Regions from separate parts of the Streptomyces sp. CA2R106 genome, predicted to be linked through region 1. Evidence: riboswitches for the same ligand, from Rfam matches in the RefSeq annotation. Region 1 holds a riboswitch; the other holds the start of a gene.
What was found. Region 1 has a riboswitch for cobalamin ahead of WA788_RS07155 (ABC transporter substrate-binding protein). Riboswitches for the same ligand answer to the same signal wherever they lie in the genome.
Positions count from the first base shown of each region.

Region 1 (11,298 bases):
GGTGCGGCTGCGGCACGCGCTGCGGCACGCCGCGCTGCCGCTGGTCACGCTCACCGGCTGGCTGGCCGGGTCGCTGCTGGGCGGCGCGGTGCTGGTGGAGACCGTCTTCGGGCGGCCGGGCATCGGTGCGCTCATCCTCCAGGCGACCACCAACAAGGACATGCCCCTGGTCATCGGCCTGGTGCTGCTGTCGGCGGCGGTGTTCGTCGTGCTCTCGACCCTGGTGGACCTGCTCTACCTGGTCATCGACCCCCGCCTCAGGACGGACCAGGTGACACCATGACCGCACCGCTGACCCTCGACGCCGCCGCGCCGCCGGCGGCCGCCGCGCCCGTACGGCGCCGGATCTCCGGCCGGGTGCTGCTGCTCCTGCCCGCGCTGGCCTTCCTCGCCCTGCTCGTGCTGGCCGCCGCAGCGCCGGGCGTGTTCGCCTCGGCGGCGCCCAACACCACCGATCCGCTCCAGGCGCTGCGCCCGCCCGGGTCCGGCCACTGGTTCGGCACCGACCAGCTCGGCCGGGACCTGTACACCCGGGTGGTGTACGGCACCCGGCTGTCGCTGCTGCTCGGCGCCGGCGCCACCGCGCTGTCGGTGCTGGCCGGCGCCGTCCTCGGCCTGGCCGCCGGGCTCGGCGGGCGGGTGGCCGACCAGGTGCTGATGCGCCTGGCCGACGTGCTGCTGGCGCTGCCGCCGATCCTGCTGGCGCTGCTGGCGGTCGCCGTCCTCGGCAGCGGCACCGTGAACGTGGCGCTCGCCATCGCGGCCGCGTTCGCACCCGGTTACGCGCGGATCGTGCGCGCCGAGACGCTCGTCGTACGCCGCTCCGGCTACGTCGAGGCCGCGACCACACTGGGCCTGTCCCGGCCCGCGCTGGTGCTGCGGCATGTCGTGCCCAACGCGCTCGGGCCGCTGCTGGTGCTGGCCACGGTCGGCTTCGGCTCCTCGCTGATCGCCGCGTCCGGGCTGAGCTTCCTGGGCCTGGGGCCGCAGCCGCCCACCGCGGAGTGGGGCGCGATGCTCGACCAGGGCCGCGACTTCCTTCAGACCGCCTGGTGGCTGGGCGTCTTCCCGGGCGCGGCCATCACCCTGACCGCGCTGGTGGTCAACGTCGTGGGCCGCCAGGCCCAGGCCCGCTTCACCCGGAGGACCGGCCGATGAGCCCGCTGCTGACCGTCGACGGCCTGGACGTGTCCTTCGGCGCGCTGCGCGCCGTACGCGACGTCTCCTTCACGCTGGACGCCGGGGAGTGCCTGGCCGTGGTGGGCGAGTCCGGCTCCGGCAAGAGCGTCACCGCCCGCGCGCTGGTGGGCCTGGCCGGCGCCGGCGCGCGGGTGCGGGCCGGCACGCTGTCGTTCGACGGCCAGGACCTGACGTCCCTGCGCGAGCCGCAGTGGCGCGCGCTGCGCGGGCGGCGGGTCGGCCTGGTCCTCCAGGACGCGCTGTCCTCGCTGGACCCGCTGCGCACCGTGGGCGCGGAGGTCGCCGAACCGCTGCGGGTGCACGGGGTGCTGCCCCGCGCCCGGCACGCCGACCGGGTCCGGGAACTCCTCGCCGACGTGGGCGTGCCCGAGCCGGAGCGCCGCGCCGCGCAGTACCCGCACCAGTTGTCGGGCGGGCTGCGGCAGCGCGCCCTGATCGCGTCCGCCCTGGCCGCGGGCCCCGACCTGCTCGTCGCCGACGAGCCGACCACCGCGCTGGACGTGTCGGTGCAGGCGCAGATCCTGGACCTGCTCGACCGGTTGCGGCGCGCGGGCACCGCGCTGCTGCTGATCAGCCACGACCTGTCGGTGGTGGCGCGGCTGGCGGACCGGGTCGCGGTGATGTACGGCGGGCGGGTGGTGGAGACCGGCAGCGGCCGGCGGGTGCTGGAGCGCCCCCGGCACCCCTACACGCGGGCGCTGCTGGACGCGGTGCCGGCGCTGCACCCCAAGGGCGCCCGGCTGTCGGCGCCGCCGGTGCCGCGCCCGCCGGCCGGTCCGGACGGCTGCCCGTACGCCCACCGGTGCGCGGCCGCCGACGACACCTGCCGTACGGCGCTGCCGCCGGCCGCCGGACCGGACACCGCGCTGTGCCACCACCCGCTGGACGGCGCCGCCTCGGTGACCTCGGCGCCCTCGGTGACCTCGCGGGCGAAGCCGCCGCTGACCGTACGCCGCCGCGAGCCGCCCGCCGCCGCGCCGGGCGCCGCGCCGCTGCTGGAGGTCGACGCGGTCTCCAAGAGCTTCCGCGGCCCGGACGGGGCGGCCCACCAGGTGGTGCGGGAGGTGTCGCTGCGGCTGGACGCGGGCGAGGCGGTCGGCGTGGTCGGCGAGTCCGGGTCGGGGAAGACCACGGTGGCGCGGATCGCGCTGGGCCTGCTGGCGCCCGATGCCGGGCAGGTGCGGTTCGGGGGCCGCCCGTGGAGCGGGGTGCCCGAGCGGGAGCGGCGTGCGGCGCGGCCCCGTATCCAGACGGTGCAGCAGGACCCGCTCGGCTCCTTCGACCCGCGCTACGGCGTGGAGCGGGTGGTGGGTGAGGCGGTGGCCCGGGCCGGGGTGCGCGGCCGGGCCGAACGCCGGTCCCGGGCCGCGGAGTTGCTGGACCTGGTGGGGTTGCCGGCGGCCGTGCTGCGGCGGCGGCCGGCCGAACTGTCCGGCGGGCAGCGGCAGCGGGTGGCGATCGCCCGGGCGCTGGCCACCGCGCCGGACGTCGTGGTCTGCGACGAGCCGGTCTCGGCGCTGGACGTCTCCGTGCAGGCGCAGATCCTGGACCTGCTCGCCGACGTCCGGGACGAGACGGGCGTGGCGCTGCTGTTCATCTCGCACGACCTGGCGGTGGTGCGGCACGTCAGCGACCGGGTGGCGGTCATGAAGGACGGGCGGGTGGTGGAGACCGGGCCGGTGGAGGAGGTGTTCGCGGCGCCGTCGCACCCGTACACGCGGGCGCTGCTGTCGGCGGCGGCACCGGGGGGCGCGGCGGCCGGGGTAACGGGGTCCGGGTCTACGGCCGCCGGGGACGCGAAGCCCGGCGGCGCCTCGGCCGGGGCGCCGGTGTCCCCGCTGCACGGCTCCGGTTCCGCCTGACCGCCGCGCCGCGGCGCCGCTGAAAGGGCCCTGGGCCACGGGATGTTCCGTGGCCCAGGGCCCTTTTCTGCGTGCCCGCGGTCCGGGGGCGGTCAGGCGCCCGCGGCCTCCGGCTGCGCCGGGGTGTCGGCCGGGGCCGGGCGCGCCGGCGGCGGCACGAAGTCCTTCTGCCGGATCAGCAGCGCGCTGAGCACCGCCGAGACGATCGCCACGACCGCGCCGATCCACAGGATCAGGTTGAGCCCGCCGGTGAAGCCGTGGTGCGCGCTGCGGGTGGTGAACACGGTGCCGAGCACCGCGATCGCGGTGGCCAGGCCGACCTGCCGGGCGGTGGCGTTCACCCCGGAGGCGACCCCGGCCTGGGCCGGGGCGACCACGCCGACCGCGGTGGAGGCCAGCGGCACCGTGACCATGCCCGCGCCCAGCCCGGAGACGATCATCCCGGCGAGCAGGTGCGTCCACGTCGAGGACTCCGTCACCCCGGTCATCAGCACGATGCCGACGGCGATGAGCACGAACCCGGCGCTGATCATCAACCGCACCGGCACCGCGGAACTCAGCCGCCCGGCGGTGGTGGACGCCACGAACATCGCGCCGGTCAGCGCCAGCAGCCGCAGCCCGGCCTGCGCGGGCGTGTAGTGCAGGTCCTGCTGGAGGTAGAGCACGAGGTAGGTGATGAGCGCGTAGATCGAGGCGTTGAGGCCGAACGCGGCCACCAGCCCGCCGTTGAAGGTGGGTTTGCGGAACAGCGTCAGGTCCAGCATGGGGTGCGCGGTGCGCCGCTCCTGGACGCCGAACGCGGCCAGCAGCACCGCCGCGCCCGCCAGCGTGCCCCACACCTTCGCCTGCGACCAGCCGTCGGAGGCGTTGATCAGCCCGTACAGCAGCAGTGACAGGCCGCCGCTGAAGGCCACGAACCCGGCCCAGTCCGGCCGGGCGGCCGACGGGTTGCGGGACTCCTCCAGCTTCAGCAGGGTGATCGCCACCACGGCGACGCCGATCGGCACGTTGACCCAGAAGATCCAGTGCCAGCTCAGGCCGCTGGTGAGCGCGCCGCCCAGCACCGGGCCGACGGCGACCGCGATGCCGAGGATGCCGCCGTAGATGCCGAAGGCCAGGCCCCGTTCACGGCCCTGGAACGCCTGGCTGAGCAGCGCCAGCGAGGTCGCCCACACCACGGCGCCGCCGATGCCCTGGCCGGCCCGGGCCAGCGCCAGGAAGAGCGGGCCGGTGGCCAGGCCGCACAGCAGCGAGCCGATCGTGAAGACCGCGGTGCCCGCCGCGTACAGCCGCCGCCTGCCCCATAAGTCGGCGAGCGAGCCGCCGGTCAGCAGCCCGGCCGCCAGGGCCAGCGCGTAGGCGTCGATGACCCATTGCAGGTCGGACAGCGACGAGTGGAAGTCGTCACTGATGTCGGGCAGGGCCACGTTCACGATGGTGATGTCCAGGACGAGCATGAACACTCCGGCCACCACGGCCACGAGCGTCCACCATTTGCGTGCCATGCGGGATCTCTTCCTCTCGGATCAGGTCAGGTGGGGCCCGCCGGGCCGCGGCTTCGCGGCTCGGCGGGCCCGCGGGGCCGGGTCAGGCCCGGGCGAACTCGGCGCGCACCAGCGGGGCCACCTCGGCGGCGAAGCGCTCGCGGTCCTCCGCGTGGTCCAGGCCGAACAGCAGCGGGAAGGTGAACCCGGCGCGCACCACGGCCGCGAGTTGCTCGGCCACCTGCTGCGACGACCCGGCGACGACGCGCCCGCCGGCGGCGGGCCCGCCCAGGCGGATCTGCACGTTGCAGGCGCAGGTGAGGCTGTCCGGGTCGCGTCCGGCCGCGCGGGCGGCGGCCCGCACCCGGTCCCGCAGCGCCACCGCCTCGGTCAGGCTGAGGCGTTGCAGCGAAGGCAGCCAGCCGTCCGCGAGGCGCCCGGTGACGGCCAGCGCCCGCGGTCCGTAGGTGCCCAGCCACACCGGGACGGGGTGCGCGGGGCGCGGCTCGATGCGGGCGTCCTGGACGGAGAAGTGCCGGCCGCGGAACGTCGTCCGGGGCTGCCGCCACAGGGCGCGGATGATCTGCACGGCCTCGTCGAGGGCCGCGACCTTCTCGCCCGGTGTGCGGGTGCTCAGCCCGAAGGCGGCGAACTCGGCCTCGTAGCCGCCGTTGCCCAGGCCCAGCACCAGCCGCCCGCCGGAGAGCCGGTCGAGGGACTCGGCCATCTTCGCCAGGACCGCGGGGGCGCGGTAGGGCAGTCCGAGTACGTCGGTGGCCAGGGTGATCCGGTCGGTCGCGGCGGCCAGGAAGCTCAGCGCGGTCCACGGCTCCCAGGTGGCGCGGTCGCTGTGCAGGTGGTCGCTGAGCGCGAACAGGTCGTAGCCGAGCTGTTCGGCGTGGCGTGCCTCGGCCACCAGCAGGTCGGGGTCGGGGCCGCGGTAGTGGGAGACGAGGCCGAAGCCGAGCTGCGTTCCTTCGACGGGGCTCATCGCGCGGCCTCCCCGGTCGCGGGCGCTCCGGTCACGGGCGCTCCGGTCGCGGGCGCTCCGGTTCCGTCGGCCGCGAACGGCCGGGTGCCTTGCACCACCGGGCGGTCCGGGTCGGCCGACCACGCCGACCAGGAGCCGACGAAGAGCGCGGCGTCCGGCAGCCCGGCCAGTTCCACGGCGAGCAGGTTGTGGCAGGCGGTGACGCCCGAGCCGCAGTGGAACACCACCTCCTCGGCCGCGGTCAGGCCGAGTGCGGCGAACCGGGCGCGCAGTTCGGCGGGCGGGCGGAAGAGGCCGCCGGCGGTGAGGTTGTCCTGCCAGGGGGCGCTCAGCGCGCCGGGCAGGTGCCCGGTGCGGGTCTCCCCGGCGTGGGCGTCGGCGCCCGAGTAGCGGGCGGCGGCGCGGGAGTCCAGGAGCAGGGCGGTCGGCGTGCGGCCGGCCGCGGCCGCCTCGTCGGCGTCGCGCAGCAGGTGGGCCGGCCACGGCGTCACCTCGCGGGTCACCGGCGCCCGGGTCACCGGTCCGGTCTCCAGGGTGCCGTCCCACGCGGCCAGGCCGCCGTCGAGCAGGGCGGCCCGGCGGCCGGTGCGCCGCAGCAGCCACACCAGGCGCGCGGCGAACCCACCGCCCTGGTCGTCGTAGGCGACCACCACGCTGTCGTCGGCGATGCCGAGCCGGCCGAGCCGCGCGGCGAACTCCTCGGCCGCGGGCAGCGGGTGGCGGCCGCCGGCCGCGGTGCCGGGCGCGGCCAGGTCGGTGTCGACGTCCACCCATACGGCGCCGGGGAGGTGCCCGGCGAGGTAGGCGTCGCGGCCGGAGCGGCCGTCGAGGTACCAGCGGACGTCGGCGAGTACGAGGGCGCCGTCCGAGGCAGGGCCCGGGGTGCCGTCCGAGGCGGTGTCCGGGGTGGCCGCCGTACGCTCCCGTACCCAGGCGGTCGGGACGACCGGCGGTATCTGCGGGGCGGTGCGCGCGGGTATGTGCGCGGGTATGCCGTCCGGGGTGCTCATACGGCGCCCCCGACCTGGGCGACCGAGGGGGCCGGAGCGGCCGGGCGTGCGGCGACGGTGCCGCCGGTGGGGCGGTCCGCGCCGAGGCCCGCGACCTGCGGGATCACGTCGGAGGCCACCAGCTCCATGGCGCGGGCGACCTTGGCGTGCGGGATGCCGCCGATGTCGACGGACAGCAGGTGCAGGTCGTGGCCCCACAGGTCGTGGAGCCGGCCGAGCTTGTCGACCACCTCGGCGGGGCTGCCGCAGATCGCCGAGCCGGGGCCCACCAGGTCGTCGAAGTCGAAGGCGAGCGGTCGGGCGCCGACCGGCAGCTTCGCGCCGCGGAAGTAGTTGGCGTAGTACTCCCGCCACTGCTCGCGGGCCTGCGCGGTGGTGTCGGCGACGAAGACGTGGCTGGCGGCGCCGGTGCGCGCCTGCTCGGCCGGGCGGCCGGCCTTGGCCCACAGCTCGCGGTAGAGCGCGAACATCGGGGCGTGGGTCTGCGGCGGGCGGGCGGTGGTGCCGAAGACCATCGGCAGCCCGGTCTCGACCGCCAGGTGCACCGAGTCCGGCTTGGAGCCGCCGCTGACCCACACCGGCGGCCGCGCCTGGTACAGCCGCGGCTGCACCCGCACCGCGTCCAGCGGCGGGCGGAAGGCGCCCTGCCAGGTCACCTCGGGCTCGTCCTCGGACCACAGGCGCAGCAGGAGTTCGAGGTTCTCCCGCTTGCGGTCGGCCTTGCTCTCCGGCGGCTGGGCGAAGACGGTGTAGGGGTCGGGGAAGAAGGAGGCGCCCGCGATGAGCTGGAGCCGCCCGCCGGAGAGCTGGTCGAGCGTCGCGTAGTCCTCGGCGACCAGCACCGGGTCGCGGTTGGCGACCAGCGTGGTGCCGGTGGCCAGGGTGATGGTGGAGGTGCGGGCGGCTATCGCCGCGAGCACCACCGGGGGCGCCGATATGACGTCGCGCTCCCCGAAGTGGTGCTCCCCCACGGTGAACCAGGAGAAGCCGAGCCGCTCGGCGAGCACCGCGCTGCGGACCACCTCGTCGAGGCGCTCGGCCTGGGAGACGCGGTGCCCGGTGAAGGGGTCGCTGAGTAGGGTGCCGAAAGTGATGGTCCCGATATCCATGTGCACGGTCCTCTGGCGGGTTGACGGAAAGCCCTCAAAGTAAAGTACAACGTGCATGGTAAATTGGGCAACGGACGACGACCCGTATCGGAGGCTTCCCCTGAGTACCCCACCGACGGCCCCCGCCCGCAAGGCGGCACCGGAGCGCCCCGGCCCCGCCCGTACCGGCGGACGGGCCGGCAAGCGCGACGCCATCACCCAGGGCGCCCGGACCGTCTTCGGCCGCGAGGGCTACAGCCGCACCAGCATCGAGGCGATCGCCGCCGAGGCCGGCGTGTCCACGCGCACCATCTACAACCACTTCGAGGGCAAGGACCAGCTCTTCTCCGACGTGGTCCACGACAGCGCCGGGCAGGTCGCGGACGCGTTCGTCGCGACCGTCGAGAAGCAGGTGACCGGCACCGACCCGCGCGCCGACCTGCTCGCGCTCGGCCGCGCCTTCGTCGGCCAGCGCACCCAGTTCCCCGAGCACTTCGCGATGATCCGGCAGATCAAGGCCGAGGTGCAGCACTTCCCCGCCGCCGTGATCGACGCCTGGCAGCAGGCCGGGCCGCAGCGCGTCCAGCGGGAGGTCGCCCGGCGGCTGGAGCAGCTCGCCGGCGCCGGGCTGCTGCGCATCCCCGAACCCGCCCGCGCCACCGTGCACTTCATCGCCCTGGTGACCTCGGAGATCACCATCCGCCCGCACGGCAGCCCGCCGCTGGGCGCGGCCGAGATCCGCGACTGCGTCACCCGCGCCGTCGACGCCTTCCTGCACGGCTACGGCACCGACCGCCCGTCCTGACCCCCGCTCCGCACTCCCCTCGCGCGGCCCTTCCCGTCAACTCCGGGCGGGGCCGCGGCCGTTGGCACCGGGCCCTGCCCCCGCGCCGGTGCGGGCCCTCCGCGCCCTGTGATCCGCCCGGCCGGGCGGGGCGGCGCGTTTGGTAGCGTGCGCGTGCCGTGGTGCACGGGAAACCGGTCGGAAGCCGGTGCGGCCCTCGCCACTGTAGTCGCGGAGTTCCGCGGCCCTGCGCCGACCGTCCCCACGACGGTCGGGGCCACTGGGCGGACCGGCAACGGACGCCTGGGAAGGCCGGCCGTGGAGCGTCGACGCGAAAGCCAGGAGACCGGCCACGGCGCGACATCTTCCACGAGGGTTTGGAGTACACGTGCCGAGCAGCGCCCTGCGCCCGTTCCGCCATATCAGCCGTCTCATACGCCCCGGCGCCCGGGCCCGCACCCGCCCGCTACGGCTGCCGGCCGCCGCCGCGGCCCTGCTGGCCACCGGGTGCCTGGCCGCCTGCACGGGGGCGCCCGCCGCGAACGGCCCGGCGTCCTCCGCCACCGCGCGCAACAGCACCGCCCCCGTCAGCGTGCGCAGTTGCGGCGTGGCCACCACCGTCGCCGCGCCCCCGAAGCGGCTGGTCACCCTCAACGAGGGCGCCACCGAGGTCGCCCTCGCGCTGGGCCTCCAGTCGCGGATGGCCGGCACCGCCTACCTCGACGACACGATCCCGGCGAAGTGGAAGGCCGCCTACGACTCCGTGCCGGTGCTCAGCAAGGAGTACCCGTCCAAGGAGAAGCTCCTCGCCGCGCGCCCCGACTTCCTCTACGCCTCCTACACCAGCGCCTTCACCGGCAAGGTCGCCGGCACCCGCGCCGAGCTGGCCGCCGAGCACATCGGCTCCTATCTGTCGCCCTTCGGCTGCGCGGACGCGAAGCAGGTGCCCGCCGCGTCGTTCGAGGCGGTGTGGGGCGAACTCGCCGACATCGCCGCGGTCTTCGGGGTGCCGCAGCGGGGGGCCGCGATCGAGCGGCAGCAGAAGACGGCGCTGGCCGCACTGGCCGCCCAGGGCGCGGGCAAGGGCCTGGACGTGCTCTGGTACGACTCCGGCACCAAGTCCCCCTACGTCGGGGCCGGCCACGGCGGACCGCAGGCCGTCCTGGACGCGGTCGGCGCGCACAACGTGTTCGGCACCCTGAAAGGCGGCTGGCAGAACGTGAGCTGGGAGCAGGTGGCCGCCGCCGACCCGGACGCCATCGTGCTCGCGGACGCGAGCTGGGACAGTGCCGCGGCCAAGATCTCCTATCTGGAGCACGACCCCGTGCTGAGCCGGCTCACCGCGGTGCGCCGGCGCGCGTTCGTCGTCGTGCCGTTCTCGGAGTCGACGCCCGGCGTGCTCCTGGCGGACGGCGCGTCCCGGGTCTCGGCCGGTCTGGCCGCACTGCCCGCCGCGTCGTGACGGCCGCGGACCGTACGCGTACGCGTACGCCCGACCGCGCCCGCGACCGTACGGCGGCCCGCGCGGCGGCGGTGCTGGCCGCGGCCGCGGTGGCGCTGCTGGCGGTGTGCCTGCTCGGCCTCGCGATCGGGTCGGTGCACGAGCCGCCGCGAGTGGTGGCCGACGTCCTGCTGCGGCGGCTGGGCCTGGGCGACCACCATGTGACGCTGCTGGACGACCAGATCGTCTGGCAGCTGCGGCTGCCGCGGGTGGTGGGTGCGGCGGCCACCGGCGCCGGGCTCGCGGTGTGCGGCGCGGTGCTCCAGACGCTCACCGGCAACGACCTCGCCGACCCCTACCTGCTGGGCATCTCCGACGGCGCCGCCGTCGGCGCGGTCACCGTACTGGTGCTCGGCGTCGGCGCGTCCGGCGCGGCGTCCGCCGGTGCGCTGCCGGTCGCCGCGTTCGCAGGGGCGCTGCTCGCGGCGGCGCTCGTCATGGCGCTGGCCGGTGCGGGGTCCTGGTCGCTGTCCGGGACCCGCACGGTCCTCGCCGGGGTCGCGGTGGGGCAGATGTGCGCGGCGTTCACCTCGTTCGTGGTGCTCGTCCTGGGCGACCGGGACGCCGCCCGCGGTGTCATGGAGTGGACGCTCGGCTCGGTGGCCGGGGTGCGGTGGCACACGGCGCTGTTCCTCGCGGCGGTCGCTGTCGCCGGGACGGCGGTGGCGCTCGCCGCGGCCCGGGACCTGGACGCCTTCGCTTTCGGCGAGACCGCGGCACGCTCCTTCGGCGTTCCGGTGGAACGGCTGCGGTGGCTCCTGGTCGGCACCTGCGCCCTGGTGACGGCCTGCCTGGTGGCCGAGACCGGCGTCATCGGCTTCGTCGGCCTCGTGGTCCCGCACGTCGTCCGCCTGCTGTGCGGCCCGGGGCACGCGGTCCTGCTGCCGGCCTCCGCGCTGCTCGGCGCGGCCCTCCTGGTCGGCAGCGACCTGCTCGCCCGGTCCGTCCTGCCCGACCAGGAGATCCCGGTCGGCGTGATCACCGCGGGGCTGGGCGCCCCCTTCTTCGCCGCCCTCCTCCGCCGCCGCACCCGCACCGCGGCCCCCGCGGGAGCCCACCCATGACCGCGGCCCGGCGCCCCCTCCCCCACCCGAACCACCACGCGAGCCCGCACATGACCGCCAGGCAACAGCCCCACCCCGGGCAGGTATCCGCCACGGGCGGAGGGCGGCCGCCGTTCGCCCCGCGCCACCACCTCGCCGGACCCGCCGTGCGGGGCCGGGCGTGAGCGCCCGGGAGCCGGTGGTGCTGGGGTGCGCCGGGGTCGGGGTGCGGGTCGGGGACGCCGTGCTGCTGGAGGACGTCGCGCTCGACTTCGCCCCCGGCCGGCTGACCGGCCTGCTCGGGCCGAACGGCGCCGGGAAGACCACGCTGCTGC
Region 1 covers NZ_JBAGKC010000003.1:340,041-351,338, forward strand. Annotated here, with positions in the region: gene WA788_RS07115 (ABC transporter permease) at 1-283, shown strand, start outside; gene WA788_RS07120 (ABC transporter permease) at 280-1,158, shown strand; gene WA788_RS07125 (ABC transporter ATP-binding protein) at 1,155-3,062, shown strand; gene WA788_RS07130 (MFS transporter) at 3,155-4,567, opposite strand; gene WA788_RS07135 (LLM class flavin-dependent oxidoreductase) at 4,650-5,537, opposite strand; gene WA788_RS07140 (sulfurtransferase) at 5,534-6,547, opposite strand; gene WA788_RS07145 (LLM class flavin-dependent oxidoreductase) at 6,544-7,656, opposite strand; gene WA788_RS07150 (TetR/AcrR family transcriptional regulator) at 7,712-8,440, shown strand; cobalamin riboswitch at 8,583-8,788, shown strand; gene WA788_RS07155 (ABC transporter substrate-binding protein) at 8,808-9,881, shown strand; gene WA788_RS07160 (FecCD family ABC transporter permease) at 9,878-10,984, shown strand; gene WA788_RS07165 (ABC transporter ATP-binding protein) at 11,145-11,298, shown strand, end outside.

Region 2 (11,298 bases), on a different contig from region 1:
GTCGACAGCGCCTCCGAGCCCGCGGCCGAGCCGCAACCCGCCCCCGGGCCCGCCGTTCCGGCGGCCTCCCCCGTCCCGCCTCCCGCCTCCGCTCCCACCACGGTCTGAAAGGGCACGCCATGAGCATCGACTGGCACGCGCTCGGCACGGTCCTCGCGGTCACACTGCTGTCCACCGTCGGCCTCGTCGGGGTCTTCACGCTCGGCATCGTCGGGCTCTCCCGCCCCTCGTCCGCCCAGGGCACCGCGCTCCTGACGCGCACCGGCGCCTACCTGTGCTTCGCGGCCTGCGCCGCCGCCGTCGCCTACGGCATCCACCTCATAGCCGGCTGAGCGCACCCTCCCTCCGCCGTCACCCCGGCCCGCCGCCGGGACCCGCCACCTGGGTCCCGGCGGCGGGCTGTTCGCATGCCGGCGCCCGCGGGCCCCTCTCCTGTTTTCGCCGATAACACTCTGACCGAATCATCGATCCCCATCTGTGTTATCGTTGATCTCGTCAGATCGTATCGACGAAAACAAGGAGGACGCCATGTCCACCAGCGCCACCCCTGTCCGCGTCGCCCTGGTCACCGGTGGGTCCGGTGGCATCGGCCGGGCCGTCGTCCGGCGGCTCGCCCGCGACGGGTACGCCCTGGGCATCCACTACGCCGGCAACAAGGCCGCCGCCGAGGCGCTCGCCGAGGAGATCACGGGCGCCGGGGGCCGGGCCGTCACCGTCGGCGGCGACGTCGCCGACGAGCACGCCATGGCCGCCGCCTTCGACACCGTGGAGGCCGCCTTCGGCGGGCTGGACGCCGTCGTGCACACCGCCGGCGTGATGCGGCTGAAGCCGATCGTCGACCTGGACCTCGCGGAGCTGGACGCGGTGCACCGCACCAACATCCGCGGCAGCTTCGTGGTCGACCAGCAGGCCGCCCGCCGGCTGCGCGCGGGCGGGGCCATCGTGAACCTCTCGACCTCCGTCGTGGGGCTCCAGTTCCCCGGCTACGGGGCCTACACCGCCAGCAAGGGCGCCGTCGAGGCGCTGACCCTGATCCTCGCCCGCGAGCTGCGCGGCCGGGACATCACCGTCAACGCGATCGCCCCCGGGCCCACCGCCACACCGCTGTTCATGGCCGGCAAGGACCAGGAGACCGTCGACCGCCTCGCGGCCCAGCCCCCGCTGGAGCGCCTGGGCACCCCCGAGGACATCGCCGAGGTGGCCGCCTTCCTGGCCGGCCCCGCCGGCCACTGGATCAACGGCCAGACCGTCCGCGCCAACGGCGGAATCATCTAGGAGGCAGGAACAGCCATGACACCAGCCACGACACACCGCACCGGTCCGAAGGTCATCGTCGTCACCGGCGCCTCCAGCGGCATCGGCAACCTCGCCGCCCGCTTCCTGGCCGGGGCCGGGCACACCGTCTACGCGGGCATGCGCGCCACCGCCGACCGCAACGCCCCCCGCGTGGCCGAACTCGCCGCGTACGCAGAGGCGGAGGGCGTGGACGTGCGCGGCATCGAGATGGACGTGCAGGACCAGGCGTCCGTCGACGCGGCGATCGAGCAGGTCACCGCCGAGCAGGGCCGGCTGGACGTGGTCGTCCACAACGCCGGCCACATGGCGCTGGGCCCGGCCGAGGCGTTCACCCCCGAACAGCTCGCCGCGCTCTACGACGCCAACGTCCTGTCCACCCAGCGCGTCAACCGCGCCGCGCTGCCGCACCTGCGCCGCCAGGGCGAGGGGCTGCTGGTGTGGGTGGGGTCGTCCTCCACCCGCGGCGGCCACCCGCCGTTCCTCGCCCCGTACTTCGCGGCGAAGGCGGGCATGGACGCACTGGCCGAGAGCTACGCCGCCGAGCTGGTCCGGTTCGGCATCGACACCGTCATCGTGGTGCCGGGAGCCTACCCGTCGGGCACCAACCACTTCGCCCACGCGGCCCGGCCGGCCGACACCGTACGGGACACCGCGTACGACGAGGCGTACGGCGCGGTGCGCGACTCCATGGCGCAGGCGCTCACCGACCTCTTCCCCGCGGGGCGGACCGTGGACGAGGTCGCGGACGAGATCGTCCGGGTGGTCGGACTGCCGCAGGGCGAGCGGCCGTTCCGCACCCACATCGACCCCAGCCGCGACGGCAGCGAGGTCGTGTCCGCGGTCAGCGACCGCATCCGCGCGGAGTTCTACCACCGCATCGGCATCCAGGAGCTGCTTCCCGAGCACGCCTCCCTCTGAGCCGGCCGCGCGCCCACCCGTCGGCGCGGGGCCGCAAAGCCGCAGGCAGGCCCGGTTGACGGGGTTTCTCCGGGCGTGGTGAACTGCCGGGAGCAATGCGGCGGCAGGAGAGGAAGTCGGTGCGAATCCGACGCGGTCCCGCCACTGTCACCGGGGAGTGCACTCCCGAAGCTGGAGGCCACGGCCGGCGCACGCCGGCGGGAAGGCCCGGGAGTGCGTTGATCCGGGAGCCAGGAGACTCTCACCGCCGGTCACGTCGAGCCAGGGCGCGGACCCTGAGTGAGGACTTCGCCATGCCCTGCACGCAGGCGGCACCCGCCCTGGCGGCCGCCGGTACCCGGATATCCGCGGCATGAGCGGCCGCCACCGTGCCTACGCGTACGGCGCCGCACTCGGCTTCCTCGGCGACCTCCTGATCGGCGACCCGCGCCGCGGCCACCCGGTGGCCGGGTTCGGGCGGGCCGCCGGCGCCCTGGAACAGCGCATGTGGCGCGACGACCGGGGCGCCGGCAGCGCGTACGCGGCGCTGTGCGTGGGCGGCGCGGTGGCCGCGGCCGCCGTCGCCGATCGGGCGGCCCGGCGCCGCCCGCTGCTGGGCGCGGCGCTGGCCGCGGCGGCCACCTGGTCGGTGCTGGGCGGCACTTCGCTCGCCCGGGAGGCCCGCACGATCGGCGCGGCGCTTCAGGCGGGCGACCTGGCCGCCGCCCGGGACCGGCTGCCGCACCTGTGCGGGCGGGACCCGGCCGCGCTGGACGCCGACGCGCTGGCGCGGGCGGTGGTGGAGTCGGTCGCGGAGAACACCTCGGACGCGGTGGTCGGCGCCCTGGTGTGGGGCGGGCTCGCGGGGGTGCCCGGGCTGGTCGGCTTCCGTGCCGCCAACACGCTGGACGCGATGGTCGGCCACCGCTCCCCGCGGCACCTGCGCTTCGGGTGGGCGGCCGCCCGGCTGGACGACGCGGCCGGCTACCCCGGCGCGCGGCTGACCGCCCTGCTCGCCGCGCTGGCCGGGCCGTATCCGCGCAGCGCGCTGGCCACCGCGCGCCGGGACGGGCCGCGGCACCCCTCGCCCAACGCCGGGCCGGTCGAGGCCGCGTTCGCGGGGGCGCTGCGGGTGCGGCTGGGCGGCACCCTGGCGTACGGGGGGCGGGTCGAGCACCGGCCGGTGCTGGGCGCGGGGTTCCGGCCGCCGCGGCCGGCCGACATCGGGCGCGCGGTGCGGCTGTCCCGCCGGGTCGGCGCGCTCGCGCTGGGCGCGTCGGTGCTGCTGTCGGCGGCCCGCGGCCGGACCGGCAGGAGGGGTGCGCGGTGAAGGGGCTGATGGTCGCCGGGACCGGTTCGGACACCGGCAAGAGCGTGGTGACCGCGGGGATCTGCCGGTGGCTGACCCGGCAGGGCCTGCGGGTGGCGCCGTTCAAGGGCCAGAACATGTCGCTCAACTCGTACGTGACCCGGGAGGGCGCCGAGATCGGCCGGGCGCAGGCGATGCAGGCGCAGGCGGCCGGGGTGGAGCCGTCGGCGCTGATGAACCCGGTGCTGCTCAAGCCGGGCGGCGAGCAGCGCAGCCAGGTGGTGGTGCTGGGCAGGCCGGTCGGCGAGCTGAGCGCGCGCGGCTACCACGGCGGCAAGCAGGCGGAGTTGCTCGGCACCGTGGTGGACTGCCTCCAGGAGCTGGGCCGTACGCACGACGCGGTGGTCTGCGAGGGCGCGGGCAGCCCCGCGGAGATCAACCTGCGCCGTACCGACATCGTCAACATGGCGGTGGCCAGGAGCGCGCGGCTGCCGGTGGTCGTGGTGGGCGACATCGACCGCGGCGGCGTCTTCGCGTCCTTCTACGGCACGACGGCGCTGCTCGCGAAGGAGGACCAGCGGCTCGTCGCGGGCTACCTGGTGAACAAGTTCCGCGGTGACGTCTCGCTGCTCCGGCCGGGCCTGGACATGCTGCGCGGCCTCACCGGCCGCCCCACCCTCGGGGTGCTGCCCTTCGCGCACGGCCTGGGCATCGACGAGGAGGACGGGCTGCGGGTGTCGCTGCGCGGCGCGGTGCGCGAGTCCGCGGTCGAGGCGCCCCACGGCGAGGAGGTGCTGCGGGTCGCGGTGGCCGCGGTGCCGCTGATGTCGAACTTCACCGACCTCGACGCGCTGGCCGCCGAACCCGGTGTGGTGGTGCGGTTCGTGGACCGCCCGGACGAACTGGCCGACGCCGACCTGGTGGTGCTGCCCGGCACCCGCGGCACCGTCCGCGCGCTGGAGTGGCTGCACGCGCGCGGCCTGGCCGACGCGGTACGGCAGCGTGCGGCGCAGGGCCGCCCGGTGCTGGGCATCTGCGGCGGCTTCCAGTTGCTGGCCGAGCGCATCGACGACGAGGTCGAGTCGAAGGCGGGCACGGTCCGGGCGCTGGGCCTGCTGCCGGTGCGGGTCCGCTTCGCCCGGGAGAAGACCCTCGCCCGCCCGGAGGGCACGCAGTACGGCGAGCCGGTGCGCGGCTACGAGATCCACCACGGGGTGGCCGAACTGCGCGGCGGCGACGAGCCGTTCCTCGACGGCTGCCGGGTCGGCGCGGTGTGGGGCACCCACTGGCACGGGTCGCTGGAGAGCGACGGCTTCCGGCGGGCGTTCCTGCGGCAGGTGGCCGCGGCGGCCGGGCGGCGCTTCGTGCCCGCGCCGGGCACCCGCTTCGAGGCGCTGCGGGAGGAGCAGTTGGAGCGGCTGGCGGACCTGGTCGAGGAGCACGCCGACACCGGGGCGCTGCTGCGGCTGGTGGAGCAGGGCCCGCCGGAGGGCCTGCCGTTCCTGCCGCCGGGGGCGCCGTGAGACCGCCGCCGCCCCGCGCGCAGCAGGCACCGCCGCAGGCGCCGCGCATGGCCCTGAACCCACGACTTCCGCTCGAAGGAGCGATCCTGGCATGAGCATCACCTATCCGTTCACCGCTGTCGTCGGGCAGGACGACCTGCGGCTGGCCCTGCTGCTCAACGCGGTCTCGCCCGCGGTGGGGGGTGTGCTGGTGCGCGGGGAGAAGGGGACGGCGAAGACGACGACGGTGCGCGCGGTCGCCGCGCTGCTGCCGGACGTGGCGGTGGTGCCCGGCTGCCGGTTCAGCTGCGACCCGGCCGCGCCGGACCCGGGCTGCCCGGACGGGCCGCACGACCCGGACCCGGCCGGCGCCCGGCGCGCCACGAAGCTCGTCGAGCTGCCGGTGGGCGCCTCCGAGGACCGGCTCGTCGGCGCGCTGGACTTCGAACGGGCGCTGGCCGAGGGCGTGAAGGCGTTCGAGCCGGGGCTGCTGGCCGAGGCGCACCGGGGTGTGCTCTACGTCGACGAGGTCAACCTCCTCAACGACCACCTGGTGGATGTGCTGCTGGACGCCGCCGCGACGGGGGCGAGCTACGTGGAGCGCGAGGGCGTGTCGGTACGGCACGCGGCGCGTTTCCTGCTGGTGGGCACGATGAACCCCGAAGAGGGCGAGCTGCGGCCGCAGTTGCTCGACCGGTTCGGGCTGACCGTGGAGGTCACCGCCTCGCGCGAGACCGACGAGCGGGTGGAGGTGGTGCGCCGCCGGCTGGCCTACGACGCGGACCCGGCGGCCTTCGCCGCGCGGTGGGCGGAGGAGGAGCGGCGGACCCGGGAGCGGATCGCGGCCGCACGGGCGCTGCTGCCGTCGGTGGTGCTCGGCGACACGGTGCTGCGGCAGATCGCGGCGACCTGCGCGGCCTTCGAGGTGGACGGGATGCGCGCGGACATCGTGATGGCGCGTACCGCAACCGCGCTGGCGGCGTGGGCGGGCCGCACCGAGGTGACGGCCGACGACGTCCGGCAGGCCGCGCTGCTGGCGCTGCCGCACCGGCGCCGCCGCAACCCGTTCGACGCGCCCGGGCTGGACGAGCAGAAGCTGGACGAGGCGCTGGAGCAGGCCCGGCAGGAGGCCGAGCAGGCGGCGGCCGAGCAGGCGGCGAACGACGTGGACGAGCGCCCGGGCCCGGACGACGACCCGGAGCCCGACCCCGATCCTGACGGCGGCCCCGGCCCGGACGGCGGCCCCGAGGGCGGCCCGGACGGCGACGGCCCCGGCGGGGGCGGCGGGGTGCCGCCGCAGCGCGAGGACACCGCAGCCCCCGAGGCCGGCGAGTCGGCCCCCGACGCCGGCGCCGAACCCGCATCCCCGCAGCCCGGCGCGGGCGCGGCGGCAGGTGCCGAGCAGCCGCCGTCCGCCGCCGGTGAGCCGTACCGGACCCGGGCGCTGACCGTGCCCGGGCTCGGAGAGGGCGCGGCCGGGCGGCGCTCTCGGGCCCGCACCGCGCAGGGGCGGACGACGGGCGCGGAGCTGCCGCACGGCCGGCTCGCGGCGCTGCACCTGACGGCGACGCTGCGTGCGGCGGCGCCGCACCAGCGGGCGCGGGGGCGGGCGGGCGCCGGGCTGGTGGTGCGCCGGGCGGACCTGCGGCAGGCGGTGCGGGAGGGCCGGGAGGGCAACCTCGTGCTGTTCGTGGTCGACGCGTCGGGCTCGATGGCCGCGCGGAAGCGGATGGTGGCGGTGAAGGGCGCGGTGCTGTCGCTGCTGCTCGACGCCTACCAGCGGCGGGACAAGGTCGGCCTGGTCACGTTCCGGGGCGCCGGCGCGGAGTTGGCGCTGCCGCCGACGTCGTCGGTGGACGCGGGCGCGGCGCGGCTGGAGAAGCTGCCGACCGGGGGCCGCACCCCGCTGGCGGCGGGGCTGCTGCGGGCGCACGAGGTGCTGCGGGTGGAGCGGCTGCGGGACGCCTCGCGGCGGCCGCTGCTGGTGGTGGTGACCGACGGGCGCGCCACCGGCGGGCCCGAGCCGCTGCCGCGGGCGGCGCGGGCGGCCCGGCTGCTGGCCGCGTCCGGGGTCGCGTCGGTGGTGGTGGACTGCGAGACGGGCCCGGTCCGGCTGGGCCTGGCCGGGACGCTCGCCCGGGATCTGGGCGCCGCCGCGGTGACATTGGAGGAGCTGCGGGCCGACACGGTGTCCGCGCTGGTCAAGGACGTACGGAGGGCCGCGTAATGCCGCAGGGACAGCCGAGTGTGGTGCCGGACGACGGGCTGACCACGCGCCAGCGCCGCAACCGGCCGCTGACGATCGTGCACACCGGGCCGGGCAAGGGGAAGTCCACGGCCGCCTTCGGGATGGCGCTGCGGGCCTGGAACCAGGGCTGGCCGGTGGGGGTGTTCCAGTTCGTGAAGTCGGCGAAGTGGAAGGTCGGCGAGGAGCGGGCGCTGAAGGTGCTGGGCGCCTCCGGCGAGGGCGGCGAGGTCGTCTGGCACAAGATGGGCGAGGGCTGGTCCTGGGTGCAGCGCGACCCCGCCTCCAGTGAGGACGCCGCCCGGGAGGGCTGGGAGCAGGTCAAGCGGGACCTGGCGGCCCAGACCTACCGGCTCTACGTGCTGGACGAGTTCGCGTACCCGATGCACTGGGGATGGGTGCCGGTGGCGGAGGTCGTCGAGGTGCTGCGGGACCGCCCGGGCAGCCAGCACGTGGTGGTCACCGGGCGCAACGCGCCGGCCGAACTCCTGGACTTCGCGGACCTGGTGACGGAGATGGCGAAGGTCAAGCACCCGATGGACACCGGGCAGAAGGGGCAGCGGGGGATCGAGTGGTGAGTCCGGCCACCGGTACGGGCGCGGTGCCCGAGCCGCGGGAGACGGTGCCGCAGGGCGCGGTGCCGCGGCTCGCGGTGCCGCGGTTCGTGGTCGCCGCGCCGTCCTCGCGCAGCGGCAAGACGACGGTCGCCACCGGGCTGATGGCCGCGTTCGCCGCGCGCGGCCTGGCCGTCTCCCCGCACAAGGTCGGCCCGGACTACATCGACCCGGGCTACCACGCGCTGGCCACCGGCCGGCCCGGCCGCAACCTCGACCCGTACCTGTGCGGGGTGGAGCGGATGGTGCCGCTATTCCTGCACGGTGCGGCCGGGGCCGGGCTGGCCGTCGTGGAGGGGGTGATGGGCCTGTTCGACGGCGCCACCGGGCACGGCGAACTGGCCTCGACCGCGCAGGTCGCCAAGGTGCTGGCCGCGCCCGTGGTGCTGGTGGTGGACGCGTCCGCGCAGGCCCGGTCGGTGGCCGCGCTGGTGCACGGCTTCGCGTCCTTCGACCCGGGGGTGCGGCTGGGCGGCGTGGTGCTCAACAAGGTCGGGTCGGCCCGGCACGAGGAGATCCTGCGCACGGCCCTGGAGGAGGTCGGTATGCCGGTGCTGGGCGCGCTGGGCCGCTCCGACGTGCTGGCGGTGCCGGCCCGCCACCTCGGGCTGGTGCCGGCGGCCGAGCGGCGCGCGGAGGCGCTGGCGTGGGTGCGGGCGGTGGCCGGAAAGGTCGCCGCGGGCTGCGACATGGACGCGCTGTTCGCGCTGGCGCGCACCGCTCCCCCGCTGGCCGGCCCGGCGTGGGACCCCGCCGCCGAAGTCGCCGCCGAAGTGACCGCCGGCGCCCCCGCCGAACGCGCCGGACGTATGGCCGCCCGACCTGTGGTCGCGGTGGCCCGCGGCGCCGCCTTCACCTTCGCCTACCCCGAGCACGAAGAGCTGCTGGCCGCCGCGGGCGCCGACGTCGTCGGCTTCGACCCGCTGACCGACGAGGCGCTGCCGCCCGGCACCCGGGGGGTCGTGATCGGCGGCGGCTTCCCCGAGATGTACGGGCCCGAGCTGTCCGCCAACGGCGCGCTGCGCCGCGAGGTCGCGCGCTTCTCCGGCCCGGTGGCCGCCGAGTGCGCCGGACTGCTGTACCTGGTACGGGAGTTGGACGGGCATCCGATGTGCGGGGTGCTCGACGCGAAGGCGTGGATGGGCGAGCGGCTGACCCTCGGCTACCGCGAGGCGGTGGCCGTCGGCGACAGCGTGCTGGCCGCCGCCGGCACCCGGGTACGCGGCCACGAGTTCCACCGCACCCGGGTCGAGCCGGGCGCCGGGCCGGCCCCGGCGTGGGGCTTCGTCCGCCCCGAGCGCCGCGTCGAGGGCTTCGCCCACGGCCGGCTGCACGCCTCCTACCTGCACACGCACTGGGCCGCGGCGCCCGCCCTGGCCCGGCGGCTGGTCACCTCCTGCGCGGCCGGGCCGCCCCGGTGACCGGACGGCCGTACCACGTCGGGGTGGGCGCGAGCCGCGCCGCGGACCCGGCCGAGGTGCTGGCGCTGGTCCGCGCGGCACTGGCGGAGGCGGCCGCACTGGCGGAGTCCCCCGGGCCGGTCGCGGCAGCGGGGCCCGCCGCCGCACCAGGGTTGGCGCGCATCGCCACCGTGGCCGGGAAGGAGGGCGCGCCCGCGATCGCCGGTGCGGCGGCCGAACTCGGCGTGGCGGTGGCCGGGTTCGGCCCGGCGGAGCTGGCGCGGGTGGCGGTCCCGACGCCGTCGCCGGTGGCGCTCGGCGCGCTCGGCACCCCGTCGGTGGCCGAGGCCGCGGCGCTCCTGTCGGCCGGTCCCGGCGCCGAACTCGCCCTGCCCAAACGGAAGTCGGCGCACGCCACGGTGGCGGTCGCCCGTGTCCCCCCTGGAGCCGACGACGTGTATCCCGACGGCCACGACCTGCGGCACCACGGCGACGCGGAGGTGGGTGAGGGGCTGGTCGACCTGGCGGTGAACGTCCGCGCGGGCACGCCCCCGGACTGGCTGGTCGAGGTGGTCGGTGCCACGCTGACCGGGCTGGCGGCCTATCCGGACGGGCGGGCGGCACGGCACGCGGTGGCGGTGCGGCACGGGCGGGCGGACGCGGAGGTGCTGCTGACCGCGGGCGCGGCCGAGGCGTTCGTCCTGCTGGCGCGGGTGCTGCGGCCGCGGCGCGCGGTGGTGGTGCACCCGCAGTTCACGGAGCCGGAGGCGGCGCTGCGGGCGGCTGGGCACCTGGTCGAGCGGGTACTGCTGGACGCCTCCGACGGCTTCCGGCTCGACCCGGGCAAGGTGCCCGCCGACGCGGACCTGGTGGTGGTCGGCAACCCGACGAACCCCACCTCGGTGCTCCATCCGGCGGCGCTGCTGCGGGAGTTGGCCCGGCCGGGGCGCACCCTGGTGGTGGACGAGGCGTTCATGGACGCGGTGCCGGGCGAGCGGGAGTCCCTGGCGGACGGCGGCGGCGCGGTGCCTGGCCTGGTGGTGCTGCGCAGCCTGACCAAGACCTGGGGCCTGGCCGGCCTGCGGATCGGATACGTGCTGGGCGGTCCGGAGTTGGTGGCCGCGCTGGCCGCCGCGCAGCCGCTGTGGGCGGTGTCGTCGCCCGCGCTGGCGGCCGCCGAGGCGTGCGTGTCGCCGGCCGCGGTCGCCGAGGCCGCCGAGGCCGCCCGGCAGGTCGCGGCCGACCGGGCCCACCTGCTGGCGCGGCTGGGCGAGTTGCCGCGGGTCGAGGTCGCCGGGCCGGCCCCCGCGGCGCCGTTCGTCCTGCTGTCCACGCCGGGGGCGGCGGACGTGCGCGCGGCGCTGCGGGAGTCCGGTTACGCGGTGCGCCGCGGCGACACGTTCCCCGGTCTCGGCCCGGACTGGCTGCGGGTGGCGGTACGCGACCGCCGTACCACCGACCGCTTCGCCGACGCGCTGGCCGAGGTGCTCATTTCACGCCCGGGCCGTGTCTGACAAATACCGTCGTCCCGCCCAAAGGGCGGGGGCCGACGGGGTCTGGTGCTCCCCCATGGCCTCCGGCATGGGAGGTGCCCCCCGATCGCAAGGCGGAGGGTGGGGGTCCCCCCAGGCGAAGCTCTGGGGGAGAGAGCGCAGCGGGCTGCGCCGACGACCGACAACGCTGGGGGCACCTCCCGCCGAAGGCAGGGGGAGAGCGTGCGTGCCAGACCCCGTCGGCCAGGAGGGATTTGTCAGACACGGCCCAGCGCGCTGAGGTCGATCTGGCCGAGCACCTGCTGCTGGTAGACGTTGGTCAGCCGCGGGCCGCGGTAGACCAGGTGGCGGTCGTAGACGACCGGCACCGTGGCGGCGTCGGAGAGCACCTGGGCGTCGATCTTCGTCCACGCCTTCTGCGCGGCCGAGGCGCTGGTGAGCGCGTCGGCCTGGTCGACCATGCTGTTCAGGGTGCTGTCGTCGAGGCCCGCGTAGTTGGTCTCCGAGCCGGGGGCGACGAGTTGGCGCAGGAAGCCGCCGCC
Region 2 covers NZ_JBAGKC010000004.1:48,654-59,951, forward strand. Annotated here, with positions in the region: gene WA788_RS08100 (inorganic phosphate transporter) at 1-108, shown strand, start outside; gene WA788_RS08105 (hypothetical protein) at 120-332, shown strand; gene WA788_RS08110 (SDR family oxidoreductase) at 529-1,275, shown strand; gene WA788_RS08115 (SDR family oxidoreductase) at 1,291-2,214, shown strand; cobalamin riboswitch at 2,324-2,455, shown strand; gene WA788_RS08120 (cobalamin biosynthesis protein) at 2,567-3,523, shown strand; gene WA788_RS08125 (cobyric acid synthase) at 3,532-5,025, shown strand; gene WA788_RS08130 (putative cobaltochelatase) at 5,117-7,231, shown strand; gene cobO (cob(I)yrinic acid a,c-diamide adenosyltransferase) at 7,231-7,827, shown strand; gene WA788_RS08140 (cobyrinate a,c-diamide synthase) at 7,887-9,284, shown strand; gene cobC (Rv2231c family pyridoxal phosphate-dependent protein CobC) at 9,308-10,777, shown strand; gene WA788_RS08150 (ABC transporter substrate-binding protein) at 11,014-11,298, opposite strand, start outside.
Region 2: it holds a riboswitch for cobalamin, as region 1 does, so the genes downstream of both, WA788_RS08120 (cobalamin biosynthesis protein) here and WA788_RS07155 (ABC transporter substrate-binding protein) in region 1, are expected to answer to the same signal.